Regions from separate parts of the Staphylococcus equorum genome, predicted to be linked through region 3. Evidence: a T-box and tRNA genes for the amino acid it is inferred to sense, from the RefSeq annotation. Region 3 holds a T-box; the other regions hold tRNA genes.

Region 1 (10,923 bases), 1.2 Mb from region 3:
GCAATAGAAATTAATAACTGAACTTAAAGCTTCTTTCTGCTATCATATTGATAGTAGAAGGAAGCTTTTTTAATAGCAAAATATAACAGAATAATTTATAAACAGATGTTTCGCAATTTTTACCTCGAACGATTACAATAAATTGCATTGATAAAAAGTGTAAAAACAATCTTAGAGTAAAGATAGAAAAACATTTTCAAAACTAGATGATATTAAAGGAGAAATAAACAAAATGACGAACGATTATATAGTTAAAGCATTAGCTTTTGGAGGACAAATTCGCGCTTATAGTGCGTTAACAACTGAAAGTGTTCAAGAAGCACAAACAAGACATTATACGTGGCCAACTGCTTCAGCAGCACTTGGACGTACGATGACAGCAACAGTGATGATGGGTGCAATGCTCAAAGGCGATCAAAAATTAACAGTTACAGTTGATGGAAAAGGCCCAATTGGTAAAATAATTGCTGACGCTGATGCTAAAGGGAATATAAGAGGCTATGTTACGAATCCTCAGACACATTTCCCTTTAAATGATGCTGGTAAATTAGATGTTAGCCGTGCAGTTGGTTCAGAAGGTGCATTGACAGTTGTAAAAGATATTGGAATGAAAGATTTCTTTTCTGGTTCTAGTGAACTCGTTTCTGGTGAATTAGGAGATGACTTCACTTATTACTTTGCTAAAAGTGAACAAGTACCATCATCAGTAGGTTTAGGCGTATTAGTAAACCCTGACAATTCAATTAAAGCTGCAGGTGGCTTTATAATACAAGTTATGCCAGGTGCAGACGATGAAACAGTTGATAAACTCGAAGCTGCAATCAATCAAATGACACCAGTTTCGAAACTGATTGACCAAGGTTTAACGCCTGAAGAAATTCTTTTCGAAATACTAGGGGAAGAAAACGTACAACTATTAGAAAATCTTCCTACACAATTCGATTGTAATTGTGGGCATGAAAAATTCTTAACTGCTATTAAAGGTTTAGGCGAAGCTGAAATTCAAGATATGATTGATAAAGACCATGGTGCAGAAGTTGAATGCCATTTCTGTAGAAATAAATATAATTTTTCAGAAGATGAGTTACATGGATTAATAGAAAAAAGTAACTAAAAGGTTTACACTAGGTATTGAACTAGGCTATTGAATAAAAAAGTTGGTATATTAAATCTTCATAGTTGTATTTGCTGAAAAATCTGATAAAATATAAAGTATATCCGAGAGAAAAAGTAGGTTTTAAACTTTTTAATGAAAAGGAGCAATACTAAATGACAAATAAACCAGTAGATAATATCGTAAAAGCAATTGGCAATACACCTGTTGTTAAGTTAAACAACGTTGTGGGGGAAGATGCTGCAGACGTATATGTGAAACTTGAATATCAAAATCCAGGTGGCTCTGTGAAAGACCGTATTGCATTAGCAATGATTGAAGAAGCTGAACAAGCAGGTAAAATTAAACCAGGTGATACAATTGTTGAACCGACAAGTGGTAACACAGGAATTGGCTTAGCTTTTGTTTGTGCAGCTAAAGGTTATAAAGCAGTATTTACGATGCCTGAAACAATGAGTCAAGAACGTCGTAACTTGTTAAAAGCATACGGCGCAGAATTAGTATTAACACCTGGATCAGAAGCAATGAAAGGTGCGATCAAAAAAGCTAAAGAATTAAAAGAAGAATTCGGTTATTATGAGCCGCAACAATTCGAAAACCCAGCAAACCCTCGTGTACACGAATTAACAACTGGACCAGAATTAGTTGAACAATTTGAAGGCAAAACGATTGATTCATTCTTAGCTGGTGTAGGTACTGGTGGAACACTTAGTGGCGCGGGTAAAGTATTAAAAGAAAAATACCCAGACATTAATCTTGTAGCGATTGAACCAGAAGACTCAGCTATCTTAAGTGGCGGCGAACCAGGTCCACATAAATTACAAGGTTTAGGTGCAGGATTTGTACCAGATACTTTAGATACAAACATATACGATGAAATTATCAAAGTAGGTAATGAAGTTGCTATGGATATGTCACGTAGAGTTGCTAAAGAAGAAGGCATCTTAGGTGGTATTTCTTCAGGTGCTGCGATTGTTGCAGCGATTGAAAAAGCAAAATCATTAGGTAAAGGTAAAACAGTTGTTACTGTATTACCAAGTAATGGTGAGCGTTATCTTTCTACACCGTTATATTCATTTGATGACTAAATGATATATATTTAACAATTACCGGCCACATATTCATGTGAGTCGGTTTTTTTTGTGTATACATAAAGAAACATAAGTAAGCAAAATAAAAACAATACACTAGCATATGTGATTTCAAGTTTTGATTACTGAAAAAATTGAAAATTAACGTTATTATAGAATAGTAAATATAATACATAAGAGAAATCATTTATAAAGTGAAAGGAAGAAGAATAATTATGACGCATACAAAAATTATGGGCATATTAAATGTAACTCCTGACTCTTTTTCTGATGGTGGTAAATATAATACAGTTGAAAAAGCGATTAAGAGAGCAAAAGAAATGATGGATGAAGGTGTAGATATTATAGATGTTGGTGGGATATCTACCCGTAAGAGAGCAAAAGAAATGATGGATGAAGGTGTAGATATTATAGATGTTGGTGGGATATCTACCCGTCCAGGTTTTGAAGAGATAAGCGTTGAGGAAGAGTTGGAGCGCGTTGTCCCTGTTGTAAGTGCGTTGGCTGAATTAGATGTACAACTATCTATAGATACCTATCGAAGTGAAGTGGCAGAAGCTGCAATGAAATTAGGTGCCACGATGATTAATGATCAATGGGCAGGACACTATGATGAACGTATTTTCAATGTAGTAGCGAAATACAATGGTGAGATCGTACTCATGCACAATGGAGATGGTCAAAGAACAGAACCGGTAGTGGATGAGATGTTGCTGTATTTATTAAAACAAGCAAATAAAGCGGAAATGGCAGGTATACCTCAACATAAAGTATGGATTGATCCAGGAATTGGCTTTGCCAAAACACGTGAAGAAGAAAAAGAAGTTATGTCACGTTTAGATGAATTGGTAGCTACAGGTTATCCAGTGCTATTAGCAACAAGTAGAAAAAGTTTCATAAAAGAAATGATAGGTACAGAAACAACGCCTACCGAACGTGATGAAAGTACGGCAGCTACTACTGCGTATGGTATAATGAAAGGCGTAAAAGCGGTAAGAGTTCATAATGTCGCATTAAATGTTCGATTAGGACAAAGCATGGACTATTTAAAGGAGAATGACGATGAGCGACACAATATTTCTTAATGGTATGAGATTCTATAGTTATCATGGTGCGCTGCCAGCTGAAAATGAAATTGGACAAATATTTATTGTCGATGTCACAATGAAAGTTGATTTGAGTATGGCTGGGCAATCTGATGAGGTTACAGATACAGTCCATTATGGTGAAGTTTTTGAAGAAGTAAAAGCAATCATGGAAGGCAAGCCTGTAAATTTATTAGAGCATCTAGCTGAACGTATTGCAAAACGTATAAATTCACACTATAATCGTGTAATGGAAACGAAAGTTAGAATCACTAAAGAAAATCCACCTATACCTGGCCATTATGATGGTGTAGGCGTTGAAATAGTGAGGGAGAATCTCTAATGGAATATGCTTATTTAGGATTAGGAAGTAATGTTGGAGAAAGAGCGTCACAACTTGATGAAGCAATCCGTATATTAGATAATACAGATGGCATTCAAGTAACGCAAAAATCCCCGATATATGAAACAGAGCCAGTAGGTTATGTCGACCAACCACAATTTTTAAATCAATGTATTGAAATTTATACATCCTTAACTCCACAAGATTTATTAAAAGAGTGTCTCCATACTGAACAGCAGTTACACCGAGTAAGAGATATACGTTGGGGCCCTAGAACTTTAGATGTTGATATTTTATTGTTTGGTAATCATATTATTGATGAAGAAAATCTGAACGTTCCGCATCCACGTATGCTAGAGCGTGCATTTGTACTTATACCGTTAAATGATATAGCATCAGATTGTGTAGAACCTCATTCCAATAAAAAAATTGGAAGTATAGTAACGGCAGACGATTCAGTCAAAGAGTATAAAGGTTTATAGTTATAAAATATGTGGAAAACGGGAGTCGTATAGATATATAATAGAGTAATTCTTGCTCCTATGGCTAATGTAGATAACGTTACATTTAAACGTACTGTTAAAAATGGGTGTGGGTTTAATGTGTGCTGTATCTATATGGTAAGACTAGAAAAGCTTTGAAATAAACAGAACAACAAATGATAGATAACTATCAAACGTTCCAAGTGAAGATTGAAGCTAAAGAATAATAAAAATTAGAACAAGAAGCATAAAGGAGAGAAAGTAATGTCAGAAGAAATGAACGACCAAATGCAAGTCCGCCGCCAAAAATTACAAGAATTATACGATTTAGGTATCGATCCTTTTGGTCAAAAATTTGAACGTACTTCTACGGCTGCCCCATTGCATGAAGATTGGGACGCATATACAAAAGAAGAATTACATGACAAAGAAGATGAAAGCAACGTAAGTATCGCCGGTCGTCTAATGACTAAACGTGGAAAAGGTAAAGCTGGATTTGCTCATGTTCAAGATTTAACTGGTCAAATACAAATTTACGTAAGAAAAGACCAAGTAGGAGACGAACAATTTGAAGTTTGGAATTCTGCAGACTTAGGAGACATTGTAGGTATAGAAGGTGTAATGTTCAAAACGAATACAGGTGAATTGTCTGTTAAAGCTAAAACATTCACGTTGTTGACTAAAGCATTACGTCCATTACCTGATAAATTCCACGGTTTACAAGATATCGAACAGCGTTATCGTCAACGTTACCTTGACTTAATTACAAATCAAGATAGCACGCAAACATTTATTAACCGCAGTAAGATATTACAAGAAATGCGTAATTACTTAAATCAAAGAGGATTTTTAGAAGTAGAAACACCTATGATGCACCAAATTCCTGGTGGAGCTGCTGCGCGTCCTTTCGAAACACATCATAATGCTTTAGACGCAACACTATATATGCGAATTGCAATTGAATTACATTTGAAACGTTTAATCGTAGGTGGATTAGAAAAAGTTTATGAAATTGGACGTGTTTTTAGAAACGAAGGCGTATCAACAAGACATAATCCAGAATTCACTATGATTGAATTATATGAAGCGTATGCTGACTATCACGATATCATGGATATAACTGAGAATATGATTAGACATATTTCTGAAAAAGTACTTGGTACTGCTAAAGTAAACTATGGCGAAGAAATTATAGATTTAGAATCTGATTGGAAACGAGTTCATATGGCTGATGCTGTTAAAGAAGAAACAGGTGTGGACTTCTTCGAGGTGCAAACTGATGAAGAAGCTAAATCATTAGCTAAAGAACATGGCATTGAAATAACAGATAATATGAAATATGGTCATATCTTAAATGAGTTCTTTGAGCAAAAAGTTGAAGAAACATTAATTCAACCAACGTTTATTTATGGACACCCAATCGAAATCTCACCACTAGCTAAGAAAAATCCAGAGGACCCAAGATTTACGGATCGCTTTGAATTATTCATAGTAGGTAGAGAACACGGTAATGCATTCACAGAATTAAATGATCCTATTGATCAAAGAGCAAGATTTGAAGCGCAATTAGTAGAAAAAGAAGAAGGTAATGATGAAGCGCACGAAATGGATGAAGATTTCATTGAAGCATTAGAGTACGGAATGCCTCCAACAGGTGGTTTAGGTATTGGTATTGATAGATTAGTAATGTTACTTACTGATTCTGCTTCTATCCGTGATGTATTGTTATTCCCTTATATGAAACAAAAATAGATTATTTAAAGCTTGGTTTAAACTAAGAGATAATTGATTTAATCATTTAAACTAGATCATATGTTACGATTTCACACTGGTGAGACGTAATATATGGTCTGTTTTTTGTTTTAGTATCTCTATAGAGATACTAAAAATAAGAGAGAATAGAGGGTTTAAGTACTAAATAAATTAATTAAATTAGTAATAAGATACAATTAAGTATTATAATGCTATTAAAATATAATAATATACTAAAAAAGGTATGGTAAAGATAGATTCTATGTGATAAGATTATTCAAGTCGAGTTAAGGAAACGAAACAAGACATATATAAGCATTTAAAATATTTCTTTTCGAGAAATATTCGAAAAGCATTGACATTAAAGTGAAAATGAATTAATATATAAAAGTCGTCAAAAACGACAAGCACTATATACATAACTCAAGTAAAAGTCTTGTAAACAAATCTTTAAGATAGTGTAAAATTGACTATTGCAAAAGATTAACAAACAATGTATTATTAATTGAGTAAGTTAATTTGTCTGGTGGCAATAGCAAAGAGGTCACACCTGTTCCCATGCCGAACACAGTAGTTAAGCTCTTTAGCGCCGATGGTAGTCGGACTTACGTTCCGCAAGAGTAGGACGTTGCCAGGCTTTTATTAAAAATTATGTGGAGAATTAGCTCAGCTGGGAGAGCATCTGCCTTACAAGCAGAGGGTCGGCGGTTCGAACCCGTCATTCTCCATCACTTCATGATAGCCGGCCTAGCTCAACTGGTAGAGCAACTGACTTGTAATCAGTAGGTTGGGGGTTCAAGTCCTCTGGCCGGCACCATTTCATGAGCCATTAGCTCAGTTGGTAGAGCATCTGACTTTTAATCAGAGGGTCAGTGGTTCGAGCCCACTATGGCTCATACAGTTTCATTTGCAGAAGTAGTTCAGCGGTAGAATACGACCTTGCCAAGGTCGGGGTCGCGGGTTCGAATCCCGTCTTCTGCTCCATTATTTTTGCCGGGGTGGCGGAACTGGCAGACGCACAGGACTTAAAATCCTGCGGTGAGAGATCACCGTACCGGTTCGATTCCGGTCCTCGGCACCATCATTTTTAATATAGCGCCCGTAGCTCAACTGGATAGAGTACTTGACTACGAATCAAGAGGTTACAGGTTCGACCCCTGTCGGGCGCACCATCTTTAAAAGTGTTAATCAATTAAATTATGTACGGGAAGTAGCTCAGCTTGGTAGAGCACTTGGTTTGGGACCAAGGGGTCGCAGGTTCGAATCCTGTCTTCCCGACTCTTTAAAATTTATATGGGGGCTTAGCTCAGATGGGAGAGCGCCTGCTTTGCACGCAGGAGGTCAGCGGTTCGATCCCGCTAGTCTCCACCATATTATTTAAATGAACATTGAAAACTGAATTGCAATATGTCAACGTTAATTCCGAACACAACATTAAATTGTTGGTTCAAACGTGTTAGAGATAACACACAAATTAGTATTTTATGAGCTAATCAAACATCATAATTCATTTATGGAGAGTTTGATCCTGGCTCAGGATGAACGCTGGCGGCGTGCCTAATACATGCAAGTCGAGCGAACGGATAAGGAGCTTGCTCCTTTGAAGTTAGCGGCGGACGGGTGAGTAACACGTGGGTAACCTACCTATAAGACTGGAATAACTTCGGGAAACCGGAGCTAATGCCGGATAACATTTGGAACCGCATGGTTCTAAAGTAAAAGATGGTTTTGCTATCACTTATAGATGGACCCGCGCCGTATTAGCTAGTTGGTAAGGTAACGGCTTACCAAGGCAACGATACGTAGCCGACCTGAGAGGGTGATCGGCCACACTGGAACTGAGACACGGTCCAGACTCCTACGGGAGGCAGCAGTAGGGAATCTTCCGCAATGGACGAAAGTCTGACGGAGCAACGCCGCGTGAGTGATGAAGGTTTTCGGATCGTAAAACTCTGTTATTAGGGAAGAACAAATGTGTAAGTAACTGTGCACATCTTGACGGTACCTAATCAGAAAGCCACGGCTAACTACGTGCCAGCAGCCGCGGTAATACGTAGGTGGCAAGCGTTATCCGGAATTATTGGGCGTAAAGCGCGCGTAGGCGGTTTCTTAAGTCTGATGTGAAAGCCCACGGCTCAACCGTGGAGGGTCATTGGAAACTGGGAAACTTGAGTACAGAAGAGGAAAGTGGAATTCCATGTGTAGCGGTGAAATGCGCAGAGATATGGAGGAACACCAGTGGCGAAGGCGACTTTCTGGTCTGTAACTGACGCTGATGTGCGAAAGCGTGGGGATCAAACAGGATTAGATACCCTGGTAGTCCACGCCGTAAACGATGAGTGCTAAGTGTTAGGGGGTTTCCGCCCCTTAGTGCTGCAGCTAACGCATTAAGCACTCCGCCTGGGGAGTACGACCGCAAGGTTGAAACTCAAAGGAATTGACGGGGACCCGCACAAGCGGTGGAGCATGTGGTTTAATTCGAAGCAACGCGAAGAACCTTACCAAATCTTGACATCCTTTGAAAACTCTAGAGATAGAGCCTTCCCCTTCGGGGGACAAAGTGACAGGTGGTGCATGGTTGTCGTCAGCTCGTGTCGTGAGATGTTGGGTTAAGTCCCGCAACGAGCGCAACCCTTAAACTTAGTTGCCAGCATTTAGTTGGGCACTCTAGGTTGACTGCCGGTGACAAACCGGAGGAAGGTGGGGATGACGTCAAATCATCATGCCCCTTATGATTTGGGCTACACACGTGCTACAATGGACAATACAAAGGGCAGCTAAACCGCGAGGTCATGCAAATCCCATAAAGTTGTTCTCAGTTCGGATTGTAGTCTGCAACTCGACTACATGAAGCTGGAATCGCTAGTAATCGTAGATCAGCATGCTACGGTGAATACGTTCCCGGGTCTTGTACACACCGCCCGTCACACCACGAGAGTTTGTAACACCCGAAGCCGGTGGAGTAACCATTTATGGAGCTAGCCGTCGAAGGTGGGACAAATGATTGGGGTGAAGTCGTAACAAGGTAGCCGTATCGGAAGGTGCGGCTGGATCACCTCCTTTCTAAGGATATATTCGGAACATCTTCCTTGAGAAGATGAAGAGGAACGACATTGACATATTGCATTCAGTTTTGAATGCTCATTACGAGTATTCATTGCGTTATTTTGTACATTGAAAACTAGATATGTAAGTAAAATTTATGATTTTACCAAGCAAAACCGAGTGAATTAGAGTTTTAAAAAGCTTGAATTCAAAAAAATAGAAATAATCGCTAGTGTTCGAAAGAACACTCACAGATTAATAACATTTTAGGTTTTCAACCGATTTTATCGTGTTGAAGGTCGAAAAGATTAAGTTATTAAGGGCGCACGGTGGATGCCTTGGCACTAGAAGCCTACGAAGGACGTTACTAACGACGATATGCTTTGGGGAGCTGTAAGTAAGCTTTGATCCAGAGATTTCCGAATGGGGAAACCCAGCACGAGTTATGTCGTGTTATCGATATGTGAATACATAGCATATCTGAAGGCAGACGCAGGGAACTGAAACATCTTAGTACCCGCAGGAAGAGAAAGAAAAATCGATTCCCTGAGTAGCGGCGAGCGAAACGGGAAGAGCCCAAACCAACGAGCTTGCTTGTTGGGGTTGTAGGACACTCTATACGGAGTTACAAAAGAACAAATTAGACGAATCATCTGGAAAGATGAATCAAAGAAGGTAATAATCCTGTAGTCGAAAGTTTGTTCACTCTTGAGTGGATCCTGAGTACGACGGAACACGAGAAATTCCGTCGGAATCCGGGAGGACCATCTCCCAAGGCTAAATACTCTCTAGTGACCGATAGTGAACCAGTACCGTGAGGGAAAGGTGAAAAGTACCCCGGAAGGGGAGTGAAATAGAACTTGAAACCGTGTGCTTACAAGTAGTCAGAGCCCGTTAATGGGTGATGGCGTGCCTTTTGTAGAATGAACCGGCGAGTTACGATTTGATGCAAGGTTAAGCAGTTAATGTGGAGCCGTAGCGAAAGCGAGTCTGAATAGGGCGTTGAGTATTTGGTCGTAGACCCGAAACCAGGTGATCTACCCATGACCAGGCTGAAGTTCAGGTAACACTGAATGGAGGGCCGAACCGACTTACGTTGAAAAGTGAGCGGATGAGTTGTGGGTAGCGGAGAAATTCCAATCGAACCTGGAGATAGCTGGTTCTCTCCGAAATAGCTTTAGGGCTAGCCTTAAGTAATGATTATTGGAGGTAGAGCACTGTTTGGACGAGGGGCCCTTATCGGGTTACCGAATTCAGACAAACTCCGAATGCCAATCAATTTTATCTTAGGAGTTAGAACGCGGGTGATAAGGTCCGTGTTCGAAAGGGAAACAGCCCAGACCACCAGCTAAGGTCCCAAAATATATGTTAAGTGGAAAAGGATGTGGCGTTGCCCAGACAACTAGTATGTTGGCTTAGAAGCAGCCATCATTTAAAGAGTGCGTAATAGCTCACTAGTCGAGTGACACTGCGCCGAAAATGTACCGGGGCTAAACATATTACCGAAGCTGTGGATTGTCCGTAAGGACAGTGGTAGGAGAGCGTTCTAAGGGCGTTGAAGCATGATCGCAAGGACATGTGGAGCGCTTAGAAGTGAGAATGCCGGTGTGAGTAGCGAAAGACGGGTGAGAATCCCGTCCACCGATTGACTAAGGTTTCCAGAGGAAGGCTCGTCCGCTCTGGGTTAGTCGGGTCCTAAGCTGAGGCCGATAGGCGTAGGCGATGGATAACAGGTTGATATTCCTGTACCACCAAATTTCGTTTTAAGCGATGGGGGGACGCAGTAGGATAGGCGAAGCGTACTATTGGATTGTACGTCCAAGCAATGAGACTGAGTGTTAGGCAAATCCGGCACTCTTAAGGTCAAGTTGTGATGGGGAGAGGAAATTGTTTCCTCGAGTCGTTGATTTCACACTGCCAAGAAAAGCCTCTAGCTAGAATTTTGGTGCCCGTACCGCAAACCGACACAGGTAGTCAAGATGAGAATTCTAAGGTGAGCGAGCGAACTCTC
Region 2 (10,923 bases), 390 kb from region 3:
GGGAACTGAAACATCTTAGTACCCGCAGGAAGAGAAAGAAAAATCGATTCCCTGAGTAGCGGCGAGCGAAACGGGAAGAGCCCAAACCAACGAGCTTGCTTGTTGGGGTTGTAGGACACTCTATACGGAGTTACAAAAGAACAAATTAGACGAATCATCTGGAAAGATGAATCAAAGAAGGTAATAATCCTGTAGTCGAAAGTTTGTTCACTCTTGAGTGGATCCTGAGTACGACGGAACACGAGAAATTCCGTCGGAATCCGGGAGGACCATCTCCCAAGGCTAAATACTCTCTAGTGACCGATAGTGAACCAGTACCGTGAGGGAAAGGTGAAAAGTACCCCGGAAGGGGAGTGAAATAGAACTTGAAACCGTGTGCTTACAAGTAGTCAGAGCCCGTTAATGGGTGATGGCGTGCCTTTTGTAGAATGAACCGGCGAGTTACGATTTGATGCAAGGTTAAGCAGTTAATGTGGAGCCGTAGCGAAAGCGAGTCTGAATAGGGCGTTGAGTATTTGGTCGTAGACCCGAAACCAGGTGATCTACCCATGACCAGGCTGAAGTTCAGGTAACACTGAATGGAGGGCCGAACCGACTTACGTTGAAAAGTGAGCGGATGAGTTGTGGGTAGCGGAGAAATTCCAATCGAACCTGGAGATAGCTGGTTCTCTCCGAAATAGCTTTAGGGCTAGCCTTAAGTAATGATTATTGGAGGTAGAGCACTGTTTGGACGAGGGGCCCTTATCGGGTTACCGAATTCAGACAAACTCCGAATGCCAATCAATTTTATCTTAGGAGTTAGAACGCGGGTGATAAGGTCCGTGTTCGAAAGGGAAACAGCCCAGACCACCAGCTAAGGTCCCAAAATATATGTTAAGTGGAAAAGGATGTGGCGTTGCCCAGACAACTAGTATGTTGGCTTAGAAGCAGCCATCATTTAAAGAGTGCGTAATAGCTCACTAGTCGAGTGACACTGCGCCGAAAATGTACCGGGGCTAAACATATTACCGAAGCTGTGGATTGTCCGTAAGGACAGTGGTAGGAGAGCGTTCTAAGGGCGTTGAAGCATGATCGCAAGGACATGTGGAGCGCTTAGAAGTGAGAATGCCGGTGTGAGTAGCGAAAGACGGGTGAGAATCCCGTCCACCGATTGACTAAGGTTTCCAGAGGAAGGCTCGTCCGCTCTGGGTTAGTCGGGTCCTAAGCTGAGGCCGATAGGCGTAGGCGATGGATAACAGGTTGATATTCCTGTACCACCAAATTTCGTTTTAAGCGATGGGGGGACGCAGTAGGATAGGCGAAGCGTACTATTGGATTGTACGTCCAAGCAATGAGACTGAGTGTTAGGCAAATCCGGCACTCTTAAGGTCAAGTTGTGATGGGGAGAGGAAATTGTTTCCTCGAGTCGTTGATTTCACACTGCCAAGAAAAGCCTCTAGCTAGAATTTTGGTGCCCGTACCGCAAACCGACACAGGTAGTCAAGATGAGAATTCTAAGGTGAGCGAGCGAACTCTCGTTAAGGAACTCGGCAAAATGACCCCGTAACTTCGGGAGAAGGGGTGCTCTTTAGGGTTAACGCCCAGGAGAGCCGCAGTGAATAGGCCCAAGCGACTGTTTATCAAAAACACAGGTCTCTGCTAAACCGTAAGGTGATGTATAGGGGCTGACGCCTGCCCGGTGCTGGAAGGTTAAGAGGAGTGGTTAGCTTCGGCGAAGCTACGAATCGAAGCCCCAGTAAACGGCGGCCGTAACTATAACGGTCCTAAGGTAGCGAAATTCCTTGTCGGGTAAGTTCCGACCCGCACGAAAGGCGTAACGATTTGGGCACTGTCTCAACGAGAGACTCGGTGAAATCATAGTACCTGTGAAGATGCAGGTTACCCGCGACAGGACGGAAAGACCCCGTGGAGCTTTACTGTAGTCTGATATTGAAATTCGGTACAACTTGTACAGGATAGGTAGGAGCCTTTGAAACGTGAGCGCCAGCTTACGTCGAGGCGTTGGTGGGATACTACCCTTGCTGTGTTGGATTTCTAACCCGCACCATTTATCATGGTGGGAGACAGTGTCAGATGGACAGTTTGACTGGGGCGGTCGCCTCCTAAAGAGTAACGGAGGCGCTCAAAGGTTTCCTCAGAATGGTTGGAAATCATTCATAGAGTGTAAAGGCATAAGGAAGCTTGACTGCGAGACTTACAAGTCGAGCAGGGTCGAAAGACGGACTTAGTGATCCGGTGGTTCCGCATGGAAGGGCCATCGCTCAACGGATAAAAGCTACCCCGGGGATAACAGGCTTATCTCCCCCAAGAGTTCACATCGACGGGGAGGTTTGGCACCTCGATGTCGGCTCATCGCATCCTGGGGCTGTAGTCGGTCCCAAGGGTTGGGCTGTTCGCCCATTAAAGCGGTACGCGAGCTGGGTTCAGAACGTCGTGAGACAGTTCGGTCCCTATCCGTCGTGGGCGCAGGAAATTTGAGAGGAGCTGTCCTTAGTACGAGAGGACCGGGATGGACATACCTCTGGTGTACCAGTTGTCGTGCCAACGGCATCGCTGGGTAGCTATGTATGGACGGGATAAGTGCTGAAAGCATCTAAGCATGAAGCCCCCCTCAAGATGAGATTTCCCAACTTCGGTTATAAGATCCCTCAAAGATGATGAGGTTAATAGGTTCGAGGTGGAAGCATAGCGATATGTGGAGCTGACGAATACTAATCGATCGAAGACTTAATCAAATTTAAAAGTGTTTTGTTTGGCATTATCAAATTTTACTTACTATCTAGTTTTGAATGTATAATTTTTTATATATTTCATTGTCTGGTGACAATGGCAAGGAGGTCACACCTGTTCCCATGCCGAACACAGTAGTTAAGCTCCTTAGCGCCGATGGTAGTCGGACTTACGTTCCGCAAGAGTAGGACGTTGCCAGGCAATTTCATTATTCCACAGTAGCTCAGTGGTAGAGCTATCGGCTGTTAACCGATCGGTCGTAGGTTCGAGTCCTACCTGTGGAGCCATATGGCCCCGTGGTCAAGCGGTTAAGACACCGCCCTTTCACGGCGGTAACACGGGTTCGAGTCCCGTCGGGGTCATACATATTGGAGGATTAGCTCAGCTGGGAGAGCATCTGCCTTACAAGCAGAGGGTCGGCGGTTCGAACCCGTCATCCTCCACCATTTTTAATTTAATAGCGGAGGGGTAGCGAAGTGGCTAAACGCGGCGGACTGTAAATCCGCTCCTTCGGGTTCGGCAGTTCGAATCTGCCCCCCTCCACCATTAATGGGCTATAGCCAAGCGGTAAGGCAACGGACTTTGACTCCGTCACTCGTTGGTTCGAATCCAGCTAGCCCAGCCATTTAGAGCCATTAGCTCAGTTGGTAGAGCATCTGACTTTTAATCAGAGGGTCAGTGGTTCGAGCCCACTATGGCTCACTCTATAGCATTTCTCTTATGAGAAATGCTTTTTTTGTGTTGAAAATTAAAATTACTAAAAATTTTAAATGATAATATAATAAAGAAAATTCAAAATAATTTATATACATTTTTATGATTAGAATAGTATGTAAAAGCTAATATAAGGCCTTTTTATGAATTATAAATCATTATACTGGTTTTATATGTAAAATGTCGATTTTATAAAAAAATTATGATATTACATTAACTTGAAACATAAAGCGCTTTCGATTATTCTAGTAACAGATGAAAGCAAAGGGGTTTTTAACATGAATAAAAAAATAGAAATAATTGGAGCACCATCAACATATGGTCAAAGGAAATTAGGGGTTAACTTTGGTCCAGATGCTATACGATATGCAGGTATTGTTGATCGTATTAGAGCGATAGGTTTATCCGTTGAAGATTCTGGTAATATTGAAGTACCAGCAATCGATTTAGATAAGTTTAATTCAGAGCAAGAGGGCTTACGAAATTTAGATGAAATTATTACTGTTTCTAACAACTTAAGTGAAGCTGTATCGAATAGTATTGAGAAAAATAACTTCCCATTAATTCTTGGAGGAGATCATTCCATTGCTATAGGTTCAATATCTGGCGTAAGTAAACACTATAATAATTTAGGCGTTATTTGGTATGATGCACATGGGGATTTGAATGTACCTGAAGAATCACCATCAGGGAATATACATGGGATGCCATTACGTGTGCTTGCTGGAGACGGGGATGATCGTTTAGTTAACATTTCAAATTATACACCTAAAGTAAAGCCAGAAAATATCGTTCTTATAGGAATGAGAGACTTAGACGATGGCGAGCGCCGTTACATAAAAGAAAATAATATTAAAACTTATACTATGGCGGAAGTTGATCGATATGGTATTAAACAAGTAATGGATGAAACTATAGAGTATCTAGAAGCTAAAACAGACGGTATACACTTATCATTAGATGTCGATGCGTTGGATCCTGTTGAAACACCAGGAACAGGCACTAGAGTCTTAGGTGGTTTGACATATAGAGAAAGTCATTTTGCGTTAGAGTTATTACATAACTCGAAGTGTGTAACTTCTATGGATATAGTTGAAGTTAATCCATTAATAGATCACACCAATGATACAGCTAAACAAGCTGTTGGTTTAGTAGGTAGTTTCTTTGGAGAAACGCTTCTATAATTAGTAATGAAACTGATGTGGATTAAATCCATATCAGTTTTTTTAAATTTTTACAATAAAATTAAATACTAAATATGACAGTTGGCTTTATGATTGGTATAATATATATCATGGGAACAGATAACCGGAGGAGATGTTATGGATTTATCCAACTTTTTTGATGACTGGAGTACAGTGAAAATAATTGCAAGTGTACTCGATTTGCTCATAGTATGGTATGTACTTTATCTTCTCATTACAGTTTTTAAAGGTACCAAAGCCATTCAACTATTAAAGGGAATTGTCGTAATAGTTATTGGTCAACAAGTGAGTAAAATGTTAAATTTAACAGCCACAGCCAAATTGTTTGATTTAGTTATTCAATGGGGTGTGTTAGCTTTAATCGTAATATTCCAACCAGAAATTAGACGCGCATTAGAACAACTTGGTCGTGGAAGTCTATTTAAACGCTATTCAACTAATTTAAATAGTGATGAAGGAAAACTTATATCCTCTGTATCCAAAGCAGTGCAGTATATGGCAAAACGACGTATTGGCGCATTGATTGTTTTTGAAAATGAAACAGGATTACAAGATTATATCGAAACTGGTATTGCCATGAACTCGGAAATATCACAAGAACTTTTAACAAACGTGTTCGTGCCTAACACACCTTTACATGACGGTGCGATGATCATACAGGAAAACAAAATTGCAAGTGCTGCAAGTTATTTACCATTATCAGATAGTGCCAAGATTGCTAAAAGCTTAGGTACAAGACATAGAGCAGCAGTTGGTATTTCTGAAGTGTCTGATGCTTTTACAGTTATTGTCTCTGAAGAAACAGGGTCAATTTCCGTTACATTTGATGGTAAATTAAGAAAAGATATTTCTAACGAAGCTTTTGAAGAATTATTGGCTGAACATTGGTTTGGCACACACTTTAACAAGAAAGGTGTGAAATAATATGCTAGAAAGTAAGTGGGGATTAAGGTTAATAGCACTTGTATTAGCGTTAATATTTTTCTTATCAGTTAATAATATGTTTGGCAATATTTTTAATGCTGATAACTTAGGACAGAAATCTTCAGAAACAATTGAAGATGTACCAGTTCAAGTGAAGTATGACAACACATCATTGTATGCCAGTGAAGTTCCAAATAAAGTAGATGTAGAAATATCCGGACCACAATCACAAGTACTAAAGGCTGAAAATGGTGAAAGTATTAAAGCCGTATTAGACTTGAGTGAAGAAAAAGCAGGTAAGCATACTACACAATTCCAAGTGAATGGGTTAAATAAAGATATTGATTATAATGTGAAACCGAAAGAAACAACCATAAATCTGGAAGAGAAAGTAAGTAAAACATTAAAAGTAGAACCAGATGTAAGTAATAATGATTTGGATCCGGAATATAAAGTGAGTGAACAGAGCGTGTCACCAGAAACTGTTAAAGTGACTGGCGGTAAAAATCAAATTGATAAAATTGCTTATTTAAAAGCAACATATAAAAATAAAAGTAAAATTTCTAAAGACACAACAGATGTTGCACAAATTACTGCATTTGATAGAAACTTAAATAAAATTGATGTGATGGTTCAACCAAATGAAGTCAATCTAAGTGTGAAAGTAGAAGACTATAGTAAAAAAGTGAAAGTAAAAACTAAAACAGTAGGCTCATTATCAAACGGTCGTGAAGTAGATAATATCGAATTAAATAATGAGGAAGTTGAAATTTATGGTAATAAAGAAGATCTAGAAGATATTGATGAAATTACAGCCAATATTGATTTGGATGATGTGGCAGGTTCTACTGAAAAAGATATTACGTTTGAAGTACCTGATAAGGTTACTAAAGTAAGTCCTAAAGATACAACTGCAACAATTACAGTCAAATAGATTTTTTTAAAATAAAGGAGATATATATAATGGCAAAATATTTTGGAACAGACGGCGTAAGGGGCGTAGCTAATAAAGAACTTACCCCTGAACTTGCATTTAAATTAGGACGCTACGGTGGTTACGTATTAGCACATAATGAAGGGGAAAAGCACCCTAAAGTACTCGTTGGTAGAGATACGCGTGTTTCTGGAGAAATGTTAGAATCAGCTTTAATTGCTGGACTTATTTCAATTGGTGCAGAGGTAATGCGTTTAGGTGTTATATCAACGCCCGGAGTTGCTTATTTAACTCGTGCAATGGAAGCTGATTTAGGCGTCATGATTTCTGCTTCTCATAATCCAGTTCCAGATAATGGTATCAAATTCTTTGGTTCAGACGGTTTTAAATTGTCAGATGACCAAGAACAAGAAATAGAAACTCTTTTAGATCAAGATAATCCTGACTTACCTAGACCAATTGGAGAAGATATCGTTCATTACTCTGACTATTTTGAAGGTAGTCAAAAATATATCAGTTATTTAAAATCAACAGTAGATGTAAATCTAGACGGCATGAAAATTGGCTTAGATGGAGCGAATGGTTCTACTTCATCATTAGCGCCATTTTTATTCGGAGATTTAGAAGCAGATACTGTGACAGTTGGATGTAATCCAGATGGTTATAATATAAATAAAGAAGTTGGTTCAACACATCCTGAAACATTAGCTAAGGAAGTTGTAGAATCTGAATGTGACTTTGGACTTGCTTTTGATGGTGATGGAGATAGACTTATCGCTATTGATGAAAATGGAGAAATCGTTGATGGTGATCAGATTATGTTTATTATCGGGCAAGCGATGTCTAAGAATCGTGAGCTTAATAACAATATGATTGTTTCAACAGTGATGAGTAATTTAGGATTTTATAAAGCTTTAGAAAATGAAGGTATTCAATCAAACAAAACTAAAGTTGGAGATCGTTATGTTGTTGAAGAAATGAGAAGAGGCAATTATAATTTAGGTGGCGAACAGTCGGGTCATATCGTTCTTATGGATTATAATACGACAGGTGACGGTTTATTAACAGGTGTACAATTAGCAAGTATTATTAAAATGACTGGTAAAAGTCTAAGTCAACTTGCAGGCCAAATGAAAAAATATCCTCAATCACTAGTCAATGTACGAGTTACAGATAAATATCGTGTAGAAGAAAATATTGATGTTCAAGAAGTAATGACAAAAGTAGAAGTAGAAATGAACGGGGAAGGCCGTATATTAGTAAGACCTTCAGGTACAGAACCACTTGTTCGTGTAATGGTTGAAGCTTCAACTGATGAAGATGCACAACGTTTCGCGCAAACAATTGCAGACGTGGTACAAGATAAAATGGGATTAGACGAATAAACAAATTCCATTTTTGATAAAATAAAAAAACTGGGAACAAGGTTAAAACACTTGTTCCCAGTTTTTTATTACTATTTGACAGCAATTTTAAAATATTATAATACGTTATATGCTTGAACAATTTCTGTAGTTAATTGTTCATCGATTTTAGCATAATTTTTTAAGAATGCTTCAACGCTGTTGGATTTAATATAATCATTTTTCTCTACTGTTTCGGGATCGTTAGAGTCATCATATTTTAACAACAATGCAGCTGCTTTAACTAAACCGTCATGCGCTAAATTATTTTGATATAAATAATTTAATGGCTTAATGATACGATCTTGAGGTCCTATTTTACGAATTGTGCCACGACCGACACGTGTAACTTCGTCCGATAAGTTAGGATTTTTAAAACGACCTATAATTTTTTCAACATACTGTGCTTGTTCATTTTCTGTAAAATCAAATTGACTTGTAATATACTGGCTAGTTTCTTTAAGCACTTTATCTAAATCATGTTTAATATTCTCATCATTAATAGCATCTAATACTGTAGGTTGATTAAAGTATCGACCTGCATAAGCTAGGTAAGCATGACCAGTATTCACAGTTAGTAGTTTTCTTTCAATATATGGTGTTAAGTTATCTACATATTTAATGTGATTTAATTCTGGACCGAACCAATTATCTTTTTCTATAACCCACTCATAAAATGGTTCAACCACGACATCTAAAATATTTTCATTCTTTTGCATTGGCACGATTCTATCGACTGCTGAATTAGCAAAATGGATATGGTCATCTAAAGGACCAGTTATATCTAGAATCGCTTTTTTTAAAGTGTTCGTGGCCATAATAGCATTTTCACATGCCACAATATTTACAGGTGTTTCTTTTTCTTTTAAATAGGGCGCAAATGATTTAGCAATAATTGGTAAGATATTAACACCAACTGCAGTGGTAATTAAGTCTGCTTCTAATACTGCTTCTTTCAAACTTTCAGAAAGAGAACCTGAATCAATTGCATCAACGTTATGCACGCGTGTTGTTGTTTGAGCTTCATCAGCTAAAATGACATCATATTCTTGTTTTTCATCTAAAGCATTAATAATATCAGCGTTCACATCTGCAAATGTTACTTTAACGTCATTATCAGCTAAGATGTAACCGATAAAACCTCTGCCTATGTTACCTGCACCAAAGTGTAATGCTTTCATTATGCGTCAGCCTCCTCAAAGACTTGTTTAATTTCTTCTGCAGATGAAGCTTTAACAATACGCTCAACATTTTCTTCTTCACTAAACGTAATTGCAATTTTAGAAAGTAAATCTAAATGTTCACCGTCTTTACCTGCAATTCCGACAACGACTTTAACTTCTTCACCGTCCCAATCGACACCTTCAGGGATTTGAATTAATGTTAATCCTGATTTTAAGACACTTGTTTTAGCTTCGTCAGTACCATGTGGAATTGCTAAGCCGTTACCCATGAAAGTCGTAACGACTTGTTCACGGTCTTTCATTGCTTGAATATATGCTTCTGTCACGGCACCACTTGAAACTAAGGCTTGTCCCGCTTTTTCAATTGCTTCGTTTTGGTCTTTCATTGATTGGTTAATAAAAATGTTTTCATTACTGAATAATTCGCTCATTTTCTTCACTCCAAGTTTAATAGATTTTGTAATTGTATAAGATAACTCTGTTTTAAAATATCTAACAATTGTTCTGGATGTTGCATAAATTCATCAATATTGTCTAAATGTTCAACCATTTTTCCTGATATGTCACTGACAAGTTGTGACATCGTATCATCATGCGGTACAAACATATTTAATAAATAATTTACTGATAAATCGTCATTTTGATTACTTTTAAGCATGATAGGCTCATTTAAAATCGTAATTAAAATAAAAGGCTTTTGAATTATTTGATTCTTTAAATGAGGTATGGCTATCGGATATGGTTCCAAGACAAATCCTTGAGTGTCCATATGATGCTTAATGAGTTCAGCGAATGACTGACCATCTGTAATAATTTGGTGAGATAATAATGTTTCAGTTAAATAGTTAGTCCAATTAGAAACGCTTATATAATCAATATATACTGAATCAATAAGTTCTAAACCTTTTCTGATATAAGATAGTTTAGCTTCAGGATCTGGTATATTTTGATGTGTATAATCTAATGTGTCGCTTGGTTGTACGTCTTTTTGCATGTTTAGAAATGCAGCAACATGATTAATATCTGAATCAGGCAGTAATGGATTTACAGTGATATAAGGTGTTGTAATATCTAAATCTACGGTCGTGATAATCGCATCAAATTGTGTTGAATCTAATTCATTTAAATCTCCAACAGAAGCTTGTGTCGTTTTTTGAATCTCACTGAATGTTTGCTGTAATCGTGTAGCTAGTAAGCGACTTGTGCCAATACCGCTACTACAAACAACTAAGACGCTATAAAATGGACTTCCTTGATTTTGAATAGCGCCACCAAAATGCAACACAATAAATGCAATTTCACTATCTGGAAAATTAAAATCTGGCCAAATATGTGATAAACCTCGATGTACACTTTCAAAAAGTCTAGGGTATTTATGTTTAATCATTTCTGTTAATGGATTATATGTCTCAATATTTGCGTTCAATCGATTAATTGCAGGAATAAGGTGCAATTTCAAACCTTCACTCAGTGTATCCCAATCTTTAAAGTCTTGTTGTGAATATTTAGCAACAGAGTGAATAAGTTGATCGATACGAGCTTCATCCTTATTATCTTTAAACACTTCAACGGATTCCTTACGTTTCGCACCACGCAAATGAATTGTAATAAAGGTTACTTCTGCTTGATTGAACTGCACGCCATAAATATGTTCTAAATGTAAGGCGAGTGCAGCAGCTACTTTGTGTTCAAATGAATCTTTAACATTATTATAGATATCATTATTTAGCGCAACGTATTCACCATTAAGCATGCGATCGATACTTAATACAATATGCACAGTCAATGTAAGGTAACTAGATTCAGTCAATGAATAGGGGAGTTGATCT
Region 3 (10,923 bases):
TGGTAAAATGATTGAAAGATATATTTCACAAAGAGAATCATTGAAGCTTGTAATTCAACTTGTTGATTTACGACATAACCCAACAGAAGACGATATTATTATGTACAATTATCTTAAATACTATGAAATTCCAACACTAGTTGTAGCTACGAAAGAAGATAAAATTGCTAAGGGTAAAGTACAGAAGCATTTAGCGAAGATTCAGCAAAAATTAGAAATGGAAGCTGAGGACGAGATTATAAGCTATTCTTCAATTAAAAAAGACAAACAACAAAAAATATGGGATATGATTGAAAGTTATTTGTAATCATTACATTGAAGAAATATGTTTTGCTATAAATAGGTTGAATTTAGTACAATTATGTCAACATTTTGAATGTAAATTAGAAGAATTATAATTTACTCGAGCAAGATGGTTAACTCATGTCGTAATTGTGTTATAATTTACTTATTGTAATATGTATGGAGGGCGTTATAAATGCATTTAATTGCGGTTAGCATAAATCATCGTACAGCAGATGTAGCATTGAGAGAAAAAGTTGCTTTTAAAGATGATGCCATACGTTCAGCCAATGTTGATTTATTTGAAACAAAATCTATTTTAGAAAATGTTATATTATCAACTTGTAATCGCACAGAAGTATACGCAGTTGCGGATCAAATTCATACAGGTCGTTATTATATACAACGATTTTTAGCGAGATCTTTTGGATTTGATGTTGAAGATATTAAAGAAATGACTGAAGTAAAAGTGGGGGACGACGCAGTAAATCATTTATTGCATGTTACTTCAGGCTTAGATTCTGTTGTTCTTGGTGAAACTCAAATTCTTGGACAAATTAGAGATGCATTCTTATTAGCTCAAGAAGAAGATACAACAGGTACTATATTTAATCATCTTTTTAAACAAGCAATTACTTTTGCGAAAAAAGCTCATAATGAAACAGATATTGCAGACAATGCAGTAAGTGTTTCTTATGCGGCTGTTGAACTAAGCAAAAAAGTATTTGGCAAAATTGACAACAAGCAAGCTTTGATTATTGGTGCAGGGGATATGAGTGAATTGTCACTCTTGAATTTAATTGGTTCAGGTGTCACAGATATTACAGTTGTTAATAGAACATTGAGTAAAGCTCAAAAATTAGCAATGAAACATCATGTGAAATTTGAATCAATGGAATCATTACCAAAACTTTTAGCTAATGTGGACATTGTTATCAGTTCAACAAGTTCAGACGAATATATTGTGACAAATGATATGATGCGTTCTATTTCAACAGAACGCAAAAGTGATTCACTTGTTTTAATAGATATTGCTGTTCCAAGAGACATAGAACCTAATATTAATACAGTTCAAGATGTATTTAATTATGATGTAGATGACTTGAAAGGATTAGTGGATGCTAATCTTAGAGAACGTCAAATAGCAGCAAATGACATTATGCAACGTATCCCTGGTGAGATTGTAGCACATAACGAATGGGTAAGTATGTTAGGTGTTGTACCTGTTATTCGTGCCTTAAGAGAAAAAGCTATGAATATACAGGAAGATACTATGAATAGTATTGATAGAAAATTGCCTGCACTCAGTGAGAGAGAACGTAAAATCATTTCAAAACATACTAAAAGTATCATAAATCAAATGTTGAAAGATCCAATCAAACAAGCAAAAGAATTGAGTAATGATAGAAATAGTAACGAAAAATTAGAGCTGTTTCAAAACATTTTTGACATTGAAGCTGAACAAGCTTATGAACCTAAAAAAAGAAGAAGTGAAGTGCCAACTAGTCAAATATTAAGTTTTGAATAAGCATATGCAAATGGTGATAATATGCAAGAATTTTCATTTATAAGATTAAATGAACTTATATTATTAATTTATTTATTTAGTATTGCTTGTTACTTTTTTGATTTTGTGAAAAAGCATTATAAAGTTAGAAAAATTGGTTTTGTTACATTAGGGATTGTTTGGGTGTTACAAACAATCTCTTTATCTATTTATGCTAATGTAACGAAACAGATTCCATTAGGTAATGTTTTTGATGTATTTTTTGCATTAGCTTGGTTGATTATTTCTATTTCTATAGTGATTAGTGTGATCAAGCAAATAAATTTTTCGATATTTTTATTTAATTTAATTGGTTTTGTATTAATTGCTATAAATACGTTTCAACCTATGCATTATCAGAGTGCAGGAGATAAATTAAGTATTATAAACGAATTGTTAATAGTACATATTGCCTTTGCAATTATAAGTTATGCCCTGTTTGCTTTTGCATTTGTTAATTGTATATTATATTTAATACAGTATAAAAATTTAAAGCAAAAAAGATTTAATCAAAAATATTTTAGAATCGGTAGTGTAGCTACACTAGAACAAGTTGTGTTTTATAGTAGTCTAATTGGTTTTATATTTATCATATTAAGTATCATTTTAGGTACACAATGGGGTATAAATACTTTAGGATTACACATATTGAATGATCCCAAAGTAGTGATGTCTATAATTATTGCATTGCTGTATGGTATATATATCATCTTTAGAGTAAGACATACGTTAAGCAAACATAATTTGATTTATTTTAATCTCAGCTTATTTTGCTTAAGTATGATTAATTTGATTTTTGCTTCTCATATATCCGATTTTCATCAATGGACAGGAATATGATTACAGATAGAAAAGGTTAATTGTTAAATATAGTCATTTCTAGGAGGTTGCGCCTGATGCGTAAGTTAATCGTTGGTTCACGTAGAAGTAAGTTAGCTATAACACAAAGCCAACAATTTATTGAAAAATTAAAAGCTGTTGATCCAGAATTAGATATTGAAATTAAAGAAATAGTAACAAAAGGTGACCGTATTATAGATAAACAATTATCTAAAGTAGGCGGTAAAGGGCTGTTTGTAAAAGAAATTCAAAATGAATTATTTAATCATGGTATAGATATGGCGATACATTCCTTAAAAGATGTGCCTAGCGTCATACCAGAAGGATTAACTCTAGGTTGCATACCAGATCGTGAAAATCCATATGATGCGTACATTGCTAAGAATCATGTCCCTTTACATGAACTTCCTGATAATAGTATCGTAGGTACAAGCTCTTTACGCCGTGGTGCTCAAATACTTGCGAAATATCCTAAATTACAAATAAAATGGATACGAGGCAACATTGATACACGTTTAAGTAAGTTAGAAACTGAAGATTTTGATGCAATTTTACTTGCAGCTGCCGGTTTGAAACGTATGGGCTGGTCAGATGATATCGTGACAACTTATTTAGATAAAGAGACTTTAATACCAGCCATTGGACAAGGCGCATTAGGTATTGAATGTCGTGCGGATGATGAAGAGCTGTTAGCATTACTTAAGCAAGTTCACAATGAAGATGTAGCGGATTGTGTTACTGCTGAAAGAACATTCTTAGAGCGTATGAACGGCAGTTGCCAAGTTCCAATCGGCGGCTATGCTACGAAAAGTAATGATGGTACAATCGAATTCACAGGCTTAATTATGTCTCCAGACGGTAAAGAACGTTATGAGCATACTGAGCGTGGAGAGAATCCAGTTGAAATCGGTGAAAAAGTAACTGAAGTTTTAAATGCACAAGGTGCATATGAAATAATAAAGGCACTAAACGAAGAACAATAATCGTTTGAGGTGAAAATAATGAGACCAGTGATAGTAATGACACAAACTAGTGAATTTAACAAAGAAGATACATGTATTCTACACAAGCCCTTCATAGATGTAGAGCCTTTATCCTTTGATTTGAATTTGCTAGATGTTAACTATGACTGGCTTATTTTTTCGTCTAAAAAAGCTGTGAAACATTTTCAATCATATTTACATAAGTTAAATATACAAAAAATTGCAGTAATTGGTGAAAAAACTGCTGATTATTGCAAAACTTTAGGTCTAGATGTTTCGTTTTGTCCCACAGATTATTCACAAGAAGGTTTTCTTGAGGAGTTTGAAGCGGTAAAAGGCAGTCGCATTTTACTACCATCAAGCGCAGCAGCAAGAACCTTATTACAAAATGGTTTAAAACAGCAAGGTTATTTAGTTAGAAAAATTGACTTATATAAACCTGTTCCACATACTGAGAATATAAATGAAGTCTTAAATCTCATAGCTGAAAATAAAGTAGATGCTATTACTTTTGCGAGTTCCTCAGCTGTGCGATATTTTTTTGAAAGTCATCACTATATACCTTTTAATAATTATTTTGTCATTGGTCAACAAACATTGGACACATTAAATACATTTAATGTTCAGGGCACGATGGCAGAAATTCAAACTTTAGAATCATTAATTCAAAAAACTTTAGAAAGTTGGGAAGATAATGCAATTTGATAGACACAGAAGATTACGTAGTAGTAAATCACTAAGAAACATGGTGAGTGAAACGCACGTTCGCAAAGAAGATTTAATTTATCCAATCTTTGTAGTTGAACGTGATAATGTGAAAACAGAAATTAAATCTATGCCTGGCATTTACCAAATTAGTTTAAATTTATTAGGTGAAGAAATTAAAGAAGCGTATGAATTAGGTATAAGAGGCATCATGTTTTTTGGTGTGCCAAATGAAAAAGATGAAGTTGGTACAGGTGCTTATGATCATAACGGCATCATTCAAGAAGCAACAAGAAAAGCGAAGTCTATGTACAATGACTTATTAATCATTGCGGATACGTGTTTATGTGAATATACAGACCATGGTCACTGTGGTGTGATTAATCATGAGACGAAAGATGTTGATAATGATAAGTCACTACCATTACTTGTTAAGACTGCAATTTCTCAAGTTGAAGCTGGTGCTGACATTATTGCGCCAAGTAACATGATGGACGGATTCGTTGCTGAAATTAGAGCGGGTCTAGATGAAGCTGGTTATTATAATGTGCCAATTATGAGTTATGGCATTAAATATTCTTCTAGTTTCTTCGGTCCATTCCGTGATGCAGCAGAATCTGCACCACAGTTTGGTGATCGCAAAACATATCAAATGGATCCTGCAAATAGAAGAGAAGCACTTAGAGAGCTTGATAGTGATTTAAACGAAGGAGCAGACATGATGATTGTTAAACCTGCTCTAAGTTTCTTAGATATCATTAGAGATGTTCGAAATACTACAAACGTACCTGTAGTCGCTTATAATGTAAGTGGAGAGTATAGCATGACAAAAGCAGCAGCGCTAAATGGCTGGATTGATGAAAAAGCGGTAGTTATGGAACAAATGATTTCAATGAAGCGTGCAGGCGCAGATTTAATTATTACGTATTTTTCAAAAGATATTTGTAAATATATTGATGAACAATAAGGAGGTTATTTAGAATGCGTTACACAAATTCTGAAAAAGCGATGGTAAAAGCTGAACAATTGATGCCTGGCGGTGTCAATAGTCCAGTAAGAGCTTTCAAATCAGTAGATACACCAGCAATATTTATGGACCATGGTGAAGGTTCAAGAATATATGATATTGATGGTAATGAATACATCGATTACGTTCTAAGTTGGGGACCATTAATTTTAGGACATAAAAACAAGCAGGTGATTGATAAAATTCATGAAGCAGTGGATAAAGGGACAAGTTTCGGTGCTTCCACACTCCAAGAAAATAAATTAGCCGAACTCGTTATTGATCGTGTGCCATCTATTGAAAAAATACGTATGGTGTCATCTGGTACTGAAGCAACACTTGATACATTACGCTTAGCACGTGGTTATACTGGTCGTAATAAAATCATTAAATTTATCGGTTGTTATCATGGTCATAGTGACTCACTATTAATCAAAGCAGGGTCTGGCGTCGCAACACTTGGTTTACCTGATTCTCCAGGTGTTCCTGAAGGTATTGCAAAAAATACAATCACAGTCCCATATAATGACTTAGATGCGCTAAAAGTCGCATTTGAAGAATTTGGAGACGATATTGCTGGTGTTATAGTAGAACCTGTAGCTGGTAATATGGGCGTTGTACCTCCAGTTGAAGGATTTTTACAAGGCTTAAGAGACATCACTACAGAATATGGTTCATTGCTTATTTTTGATGAAGTGATGACAGGGTTTAGAGTTGGATACAATTGTGCGCAAGGTTACTTCAATGTAACACCAGATTTAACTTGTTTGGGTAAAGTAATCGGTGGTGGCTTGCCTGTTGGTGCTATTGGTGGTAAGAAAGAAATTATGGATCAAATTGCGCCAGCTGGTGATATTTATCAAGCTGGTACGTTATCAGGGAATCCATTAGCTATGACAAGTGGTTATGAAACACTAAGTCAATTAACTCCTGAGTCATATGATTATTTTAATAAATTAGGTGACAAATTAGAAGAAGGTTTGAAAGAGGTCTTTGCAAAACATCATGTGCCAATCACTGTAAATCGTGCTGGTTCTATGATAGGATATTTCTTAAATGCAGGGCCGGTTACAAACTTTGAACAAGCAAATAAGAGCGATTTAGAATTGTTTAGTCAAATGTATAGAGAAATGGCAAAAGAAGGCGTATTCTTACCGCCTTCCCAATTTGAAGGAACATTTCTTTCAACAGCGCATACAGAAGCTGATATTGAACAAACAATACAAGCATTTGATACTGCTCTAAGTCGAATTGTATAAAGTTTATTTTTAGCCCGAACAACCATGTGTTGATCGGGCTCTTTTATATGTAAAGTACAATGAAGTATAATGATACCTATGAAAGTTGTGAGTACATGAATAAGCAATTAAGAAACAATATCATCGTTTTAGCATTAGCCTTATTTTTAAGTTTCATACTTAACGCGGCCCATATATTATTACCATTTATGTTTGGTCCTATTATTGCAAGTATCATCTGCGTGAGATATTTGCATTTAGAAGTAAATTGGCCATTTTGGCTAAGTCAGATTGGTTTAGTGTTATTAGGTGTTCAAATTGGCTCTACTTTTACTAAAGAAGTTATTTTAGATATTAAAGATGATTGGTTTACCATTGTTATAATTACAGTGTTATTACTTGGTCTCGCATTAATCATTGCTTATTTTTTCAAAAAAATAGCAAAAGTGAATACTGAAACAGCAATACTTAGTGTCATTCCAGGCGCATTGAGTCAAATGTTGATTATGGCTGAAGAAAATAAAAAAGCAGATATTATGGTAGTAAGTTTGACCCAAACTTCGAGAATTATATTTGTGGTTATTCTCGTGCCTTTCATTTCATATTTTTTTAAAGACGCACAAGAATTAGCGACTGGTGGATCTGAAGTAACAGCAATATTGACTGAAGCTTTATCAATTCCTAGTATCATATTTTTGACACTAGCTGTAATCATTGTTTATGTCATAATGGGTAAAATTAATTTTCCAACTAAACAGATACTTGCACCAGTTCTTGTTTTAATATGTTGGAATTTGTTGACAGGTGCTAACTTTACATTAGATAATTATATTATTGCAGCTGCACAAGTCATATATATGATTAGAATTGGCGTTCAAATTGCACTCTTATTAGATCAGATGAAAGGACGGATTGCCGTCGCAATCGCTTTTCAAAATACATTCCTCATATTATTAGCTTTCGTAATGGTGCTTATTATCTCTACATTTTCGACTCATTCAGTAAATGAATTATTCTTGGGCGCTGCTCCAGGTGGCATGAGTCAAATTGTTATTGTAGCGTTAGAAACAGGTGCGGATGTCGCATTGATTTCTAGTTATCATATCTTTAGAATATTCTTTATTTTATTCTTAATTGCTCCAGCGATAAACGTGTTCTTGAAACATCGTGAAAAAAAACTTAACTAAACAGATGATATTTTTAATTAGACATTTGAACAATATCAGCACAATTATATATTACTACTTTTATACACAATACTATGATATAGAGAGGGTGAGACCGTGTTAGAAAATGTGATATAGGCATATCAAATAACTTTTAAAGTTAAAGTGACTCTGCTTTTTGAGCGAATATGGTGAAACAAAAGTCGCAAGTAATAAAGTATTTCTAACATATATTATGAAATTTAATTATATCATGGCCATTATTCTTCTATGGGTCAATGTCATACTGACTTACGATAGTGTTAAAGGTATCGTCGCAGTGTTATTGACTTTACTTATAATTAGATTGTATAAAAATAAAAAGATTGTTAAAAATAGTCACAAAAAACGAGATTTATAAAGGTTTTGAAATTTTAAAGACCTTACTATTTATTTGAAAATAAAGAATATAGAAATGTAGAATCGTTACTCTGTGAACTTACAATTAAAAAATGCCAACAAAACCTTATGGATTTGTTGGCATTTTTTAATTTTCTAGAGAAATATTCTTAGTTTGGTCGTAGAACTTTGTTGGATTATAGTAAAAAAATTGAAAAACAAACCTTCCTTGAAAGGAATTAATATATGGCTAACTAAAGCCCTTACCCTGATAATGCTTTGGATTATTAGGACATGCTTGCATGTGTGCATTATATAAACCGGCAGCTTCTAAAAATGAATAAACTGTCACTGGCCCTAAAAATTTAAAACCATACTGCTTTAATGTTTTCGATAATTCCGTAGCGCGTGTGTCTACAGTTATACGATCACTTGGATTTGTATATCCACAATCGATGGGCTGGTGATCTACATATGACCAAAGAAAATCGCTGAAACTTCCGAAATCTTTTTCTATTTCAAAATATCCTTTTGCTTGTCCTACAATGGCTTCTATCTTTTTTCTATTATGCACGATATTAGGAAATGTCATCAAGCGATCTATATCATCTGTTGTCATTCTAGAGATAAGCTCTGGATCAAAGTCATAAAAAGCTGCTTCATAAGATGCTTTTTTCTTTAAAATTGTTAACCAGGAAAGACCAGCATGTTGTGATTCTAAAGCCATCAGTTTAAATAATTTCAAACTATCATAAAGTGGTTGGCCCCACACTTCATCATGATATTCGAGATAGGTCGGATCTTTTGTACCAAATGCGCATTCATTCATATATTTTCACTCCATTCCATTGACTTATCTTAACATCCATTATACTATAATTAAGTAAAGAAATATTGTCTACTGGGAAGAGTAAATAGGCTTAGATTTAACAGAGAGTACATGTTTGCTGAAAATGTACAGTTTAACTTATTGAAGGTAGCCCACATTGAACTTTAGCTGAAATACTACAAGGTGATTGTATGTAAATTAGGTTGAAGCGTGTTTGAGCGTTAATCATAATTTTAAGTGCTTGAAATTAGTGAACTAATTTCTTGAATTTAGGTGGTACCACGGGAAATCCGTCCTATAATATTTATAGGGCGGATTTTTTATTTTAAGGAGGATTTTAACGAATGGAAATGAAACCAAAATATAATCCGAACGAAGTTGAGTCAGGGCGCTATGAAGAATGGCTTAATAAAGGCTATTTTAAAGCATCTGAAGATAATATCAAAGAAACTTACACAATTGTTATTCCGCCACCCAATGTAACTGGTAAATTACATCTAGGGCACGCTTGGGATACAACCTTACAAGATATACTTACACGCATGAAACGTATGCAAGGTTATGATACTTTGTATTTACCAGGTATGGACCATGCTGGTATAGCAACACAAGCAAAAGTAGAAGCTAAATTAAATGAACAAGGATTATCTCGTCATGATTTAGGACGTGAAAAATTCCTTGAACAAGCGTGGGACTGGAAAGAAGAATACGCTACATTTATTAGAAAACAGTGGGCTAAACTAGGATTAGGTTTAGACTACAGCAGAGAAAGATTTACATTAGATGATGGTTTGAGTAAAGCAGTTAATAAAGTATTCGTTGATATGTATAATAAAGATTTAATCTATCGCGGAGAATATATTATAAACTGGGATCCTATCGCTCGTACTGCATTATCAGATATTGAAGTTATTCATGAAGATGTACAAGGTAAATTTTATCATTTTAAATACCCTTATGCAGATGGCGAAGGATATATAGAAATCGCTACGACACGCCCTGAAACAATGCTTGGTGATACTGCGATTGTTGTGAATCCTAATGATGATCGTTATAAAGATGTCATTGGTAAAAAAGTTATATTACCAATACTTGGTAGAGAATTGCCTATCTTAGCAGACGATTATGTGGATATTGAATTCGGTAGTGGTGCAATGAAAGTGACACCTGCGCATGATCCAAATGACTTTGAAATCGGTAATCGTCATGACTTAGAGCGTATTATTGTCATGGATGAATCTGGTAAGATGAATGACAAAGCTGGTAAATACGAAGGCTTGGATAGATTTGACTGCCGTGAACAGCTTGTAAAAGATTTAGAATCTGAAGGTTTAGTTATTAAAATAGAAGAGCATGAACATTCTGTTGGACATTCTGAACGTTCTGGGGCAGTTGTAGAACCTTATTTATCTACACAGTGGTTTGTAAAAATGAAACCTTTAGCAGAACAAGCATTAGATAATCAAAAAACTGATGATAGAATCGACTTTGTACCTGCAAGATTCGAAAAAACATTTAACCGTTGGATGGAAGAAATTAGAGATTGGACAATTTCACGCCAATTATGGTGGGGACATCAAATTCCAGCATGGTATCACAATGAAACTGGAGAAATTTATGTCGGTGAAGCAGCACCAGATGATATTGAAAATTGGACGCAAGACGAAGATGTATTAGACACTTGGTTCTCTAGTGCATTATGGCCATTTTCAACATTAGGTTGGCCAGATGTTGAAGCTGAAGACTTCCAACGCTACTTCCCAACGAATGCATTAGTAACTGGTTATGATATTATTTTCTTCTGGGTTGCAAGAATGATCTTCCAAGGATTAGAATTTACTGGAAAACGTCCTTTTAATGATGTATTATTACATGGATTGGTCCGTGCAGAAGATGGACGTAAAATGAGTAAGTCTCTAGGTAACGGTGTTGATCCAATGGATGTTATCG

What was found. A T-box is a leader RNA that pairs with one kind of tRNA and senses whether it is charged. The one in region 3 lies ahead of PYW44_RS05965 (valine--tRNA ligase), so its partner is inferred to be a tRNA-Val.
Region 1: it encodes a tRNA-Val, which carries the amino acid that the T-box ahead of PYW44_RS05965 (valine--tRNA ligase) is inferred to sense. The anticodon was not compared.
Region 2: it encodes a tRNA-Val, which carries the amino acid that the T-box ahead of PYW44_RS05965 (valine--tRNA ligase) is inferred to sense. The anticodon was not compared.

Annotation. Positions count from the first base shown of each region.
Region 1 is NZ_CP118982.1:2,418,318-2,429,240, reverse strand. It holds gene ftsH (ATP-dependent zinc metalloprotease FtsH) at 1-14, shown strand, start outside; gene hslO (Hsp33 family molecular chaperone HslO) at 233-1,114, shown strand; gene cysK (cysteine synthase A) at 1,270-2,202, shown strand; gene folP (dihydropteroate synthase) at 2,421-3,290, shown strand; gene folB (dihydroneopterin aldolase) at 3,268-3,633, shown strand; gene folK (2-amino-4-hydroxy-6-hydroxymethyldihydropteridine diphosphokinase) at 3,633-4,115, shown strand; gene lysS (lysine--tRNA ligase) at 4,380-5,867, shown strand; rRNA gene rrf (5S ribosomal RNA) at 6,390-6,504, shown strand; tRNA gene PYW44_RS11840 (tRNA-Val) at 6,523-6,595, shown strand; tRNA gene PYW44_RS11835 (tRNA-Thr) at 6,609-6,684, shown strand; tRNA gene PYW44_RS11830 (tRNA-Lys) at 6,691-6,763, shown strand; tRNA gene PYW44_RS11825 (tRNA-Gly) at 6,777-6,851, shown strand; tRNA gene PYW44_RS11820 (tRNA-Leu) at 6,860-6,948, shown strand; tRNA gene PYW44_RS11815 (tRNA-Arg) at 6,963-7,039, shown strand; tRNA gene PYW44_RS11810 (tRNA-Pro) at 7,072-7,145, shown strand; tRNA gene PYW44_RS11805 (tRNA-Ala) at 7,163-7,238, shown strand; rRNA gene PYW44_RS11800 (16S ribosomal RNA) at 7,378-8,930, shown strand; rRNA gene PYW44_RS11795 (23S ribosomal RNA) at 9,219-10,923, shown strand, end outside.
Region 2 is NZ_CP118982.1:830,841-841,763, forward strand. It holds rRNA gene PYW44_RS03860 (23S ribosomal RNA) at 1-2,735, shown strand, start outside; rRNA gene rrf (5S ribosomal RNA) at 2,817-2,931, shown strand; tRNA gene PYW44_RS03870 (tRNA-Asn) at 2,943-3,017, shown strand; tRNA gene PYW44_RS03875 (tRNA-Glu) at 3,021-3,092, shown strand; tRNA gene PYW44_RS03880 (tRNA-Val) at 3,101-3,176, shown strand; tRNA gene PYW44_RS03885 (tRNA-Tyr) at 3,193-3,276, shown strand; tRNA gene PYW44_RS03890 (tRNA-Gln) at 3,281-3,355, shown strand; tRNA gene PYW44_RS03895 (tRNA-Lys) at 3,360-3,432, shown strand; gene rocF (arginase) at 3,723-4,628, shown strand; gene cdaA (diadenylate cyclase CdaA) at 4,767-5,573, shown strand; gene PYW44_RS03910 (CdaR family protein) at 5,575-6,507, shown strand; gene glmM (phosphoglucosamine mutase) at 6,537-7,892, shown strand; gene PYW44_RS03920 (mannitol-1-phosphate 5-dehydrogenase) at 7,988-9,091, opposite strand; gene PYW44_RS03925 (PTS mannitol transporter subunit IIA) at 9,091-9,525, opposite strand; gene PYW44_RS03930 (BglG family transcription antiterminator) at 9,531-10,923, opposite strand, start outside.
Region 3 is NZ_CP118982.1:1,219,266-1,230,188, forward strand. It holds gene yihA (ribosome biogenesis GTP-binding protein YihA/YsxC) at 1-307, shown strand, start outside; gene hemA (glutamyl-tRNA reductase) at 479-1,810, shown strand; gene ccsA (cytochrome c biogenesis protein) at 1,832-2,668, shown strand; gene hemC (hydroxymethylbilane synthase) at 2,725-3,651, shown strand; gene PYW44_RS05935 (uroporphyrinogen-III synthase) at 3,670-4,356, shown strand; gene hemB (porphobilinogen synthase) at 4,346-5,323, shown strand; gene hemL (glutamate-1-semialdehyde 2,1-aminomutase) at 5,338-6,621, shown strand; gene PYW44_RS05950 (AbrB family transcriptional regulator) at 6,717-7,787, shown strand; gene PYW44_RS05955 (hypothetical protein) at 8,002-8,166, shown strand; gene PYW44_RS05960 (DNA-3-methyladenine glycosylase I) at 8,395-8,973, opposite strand; T-box leader at 9,033-9,274, shown strand; gene PYW44_RS05965 (valine--tRNA ligase) at 9,318-10,923, shown strand, end outside.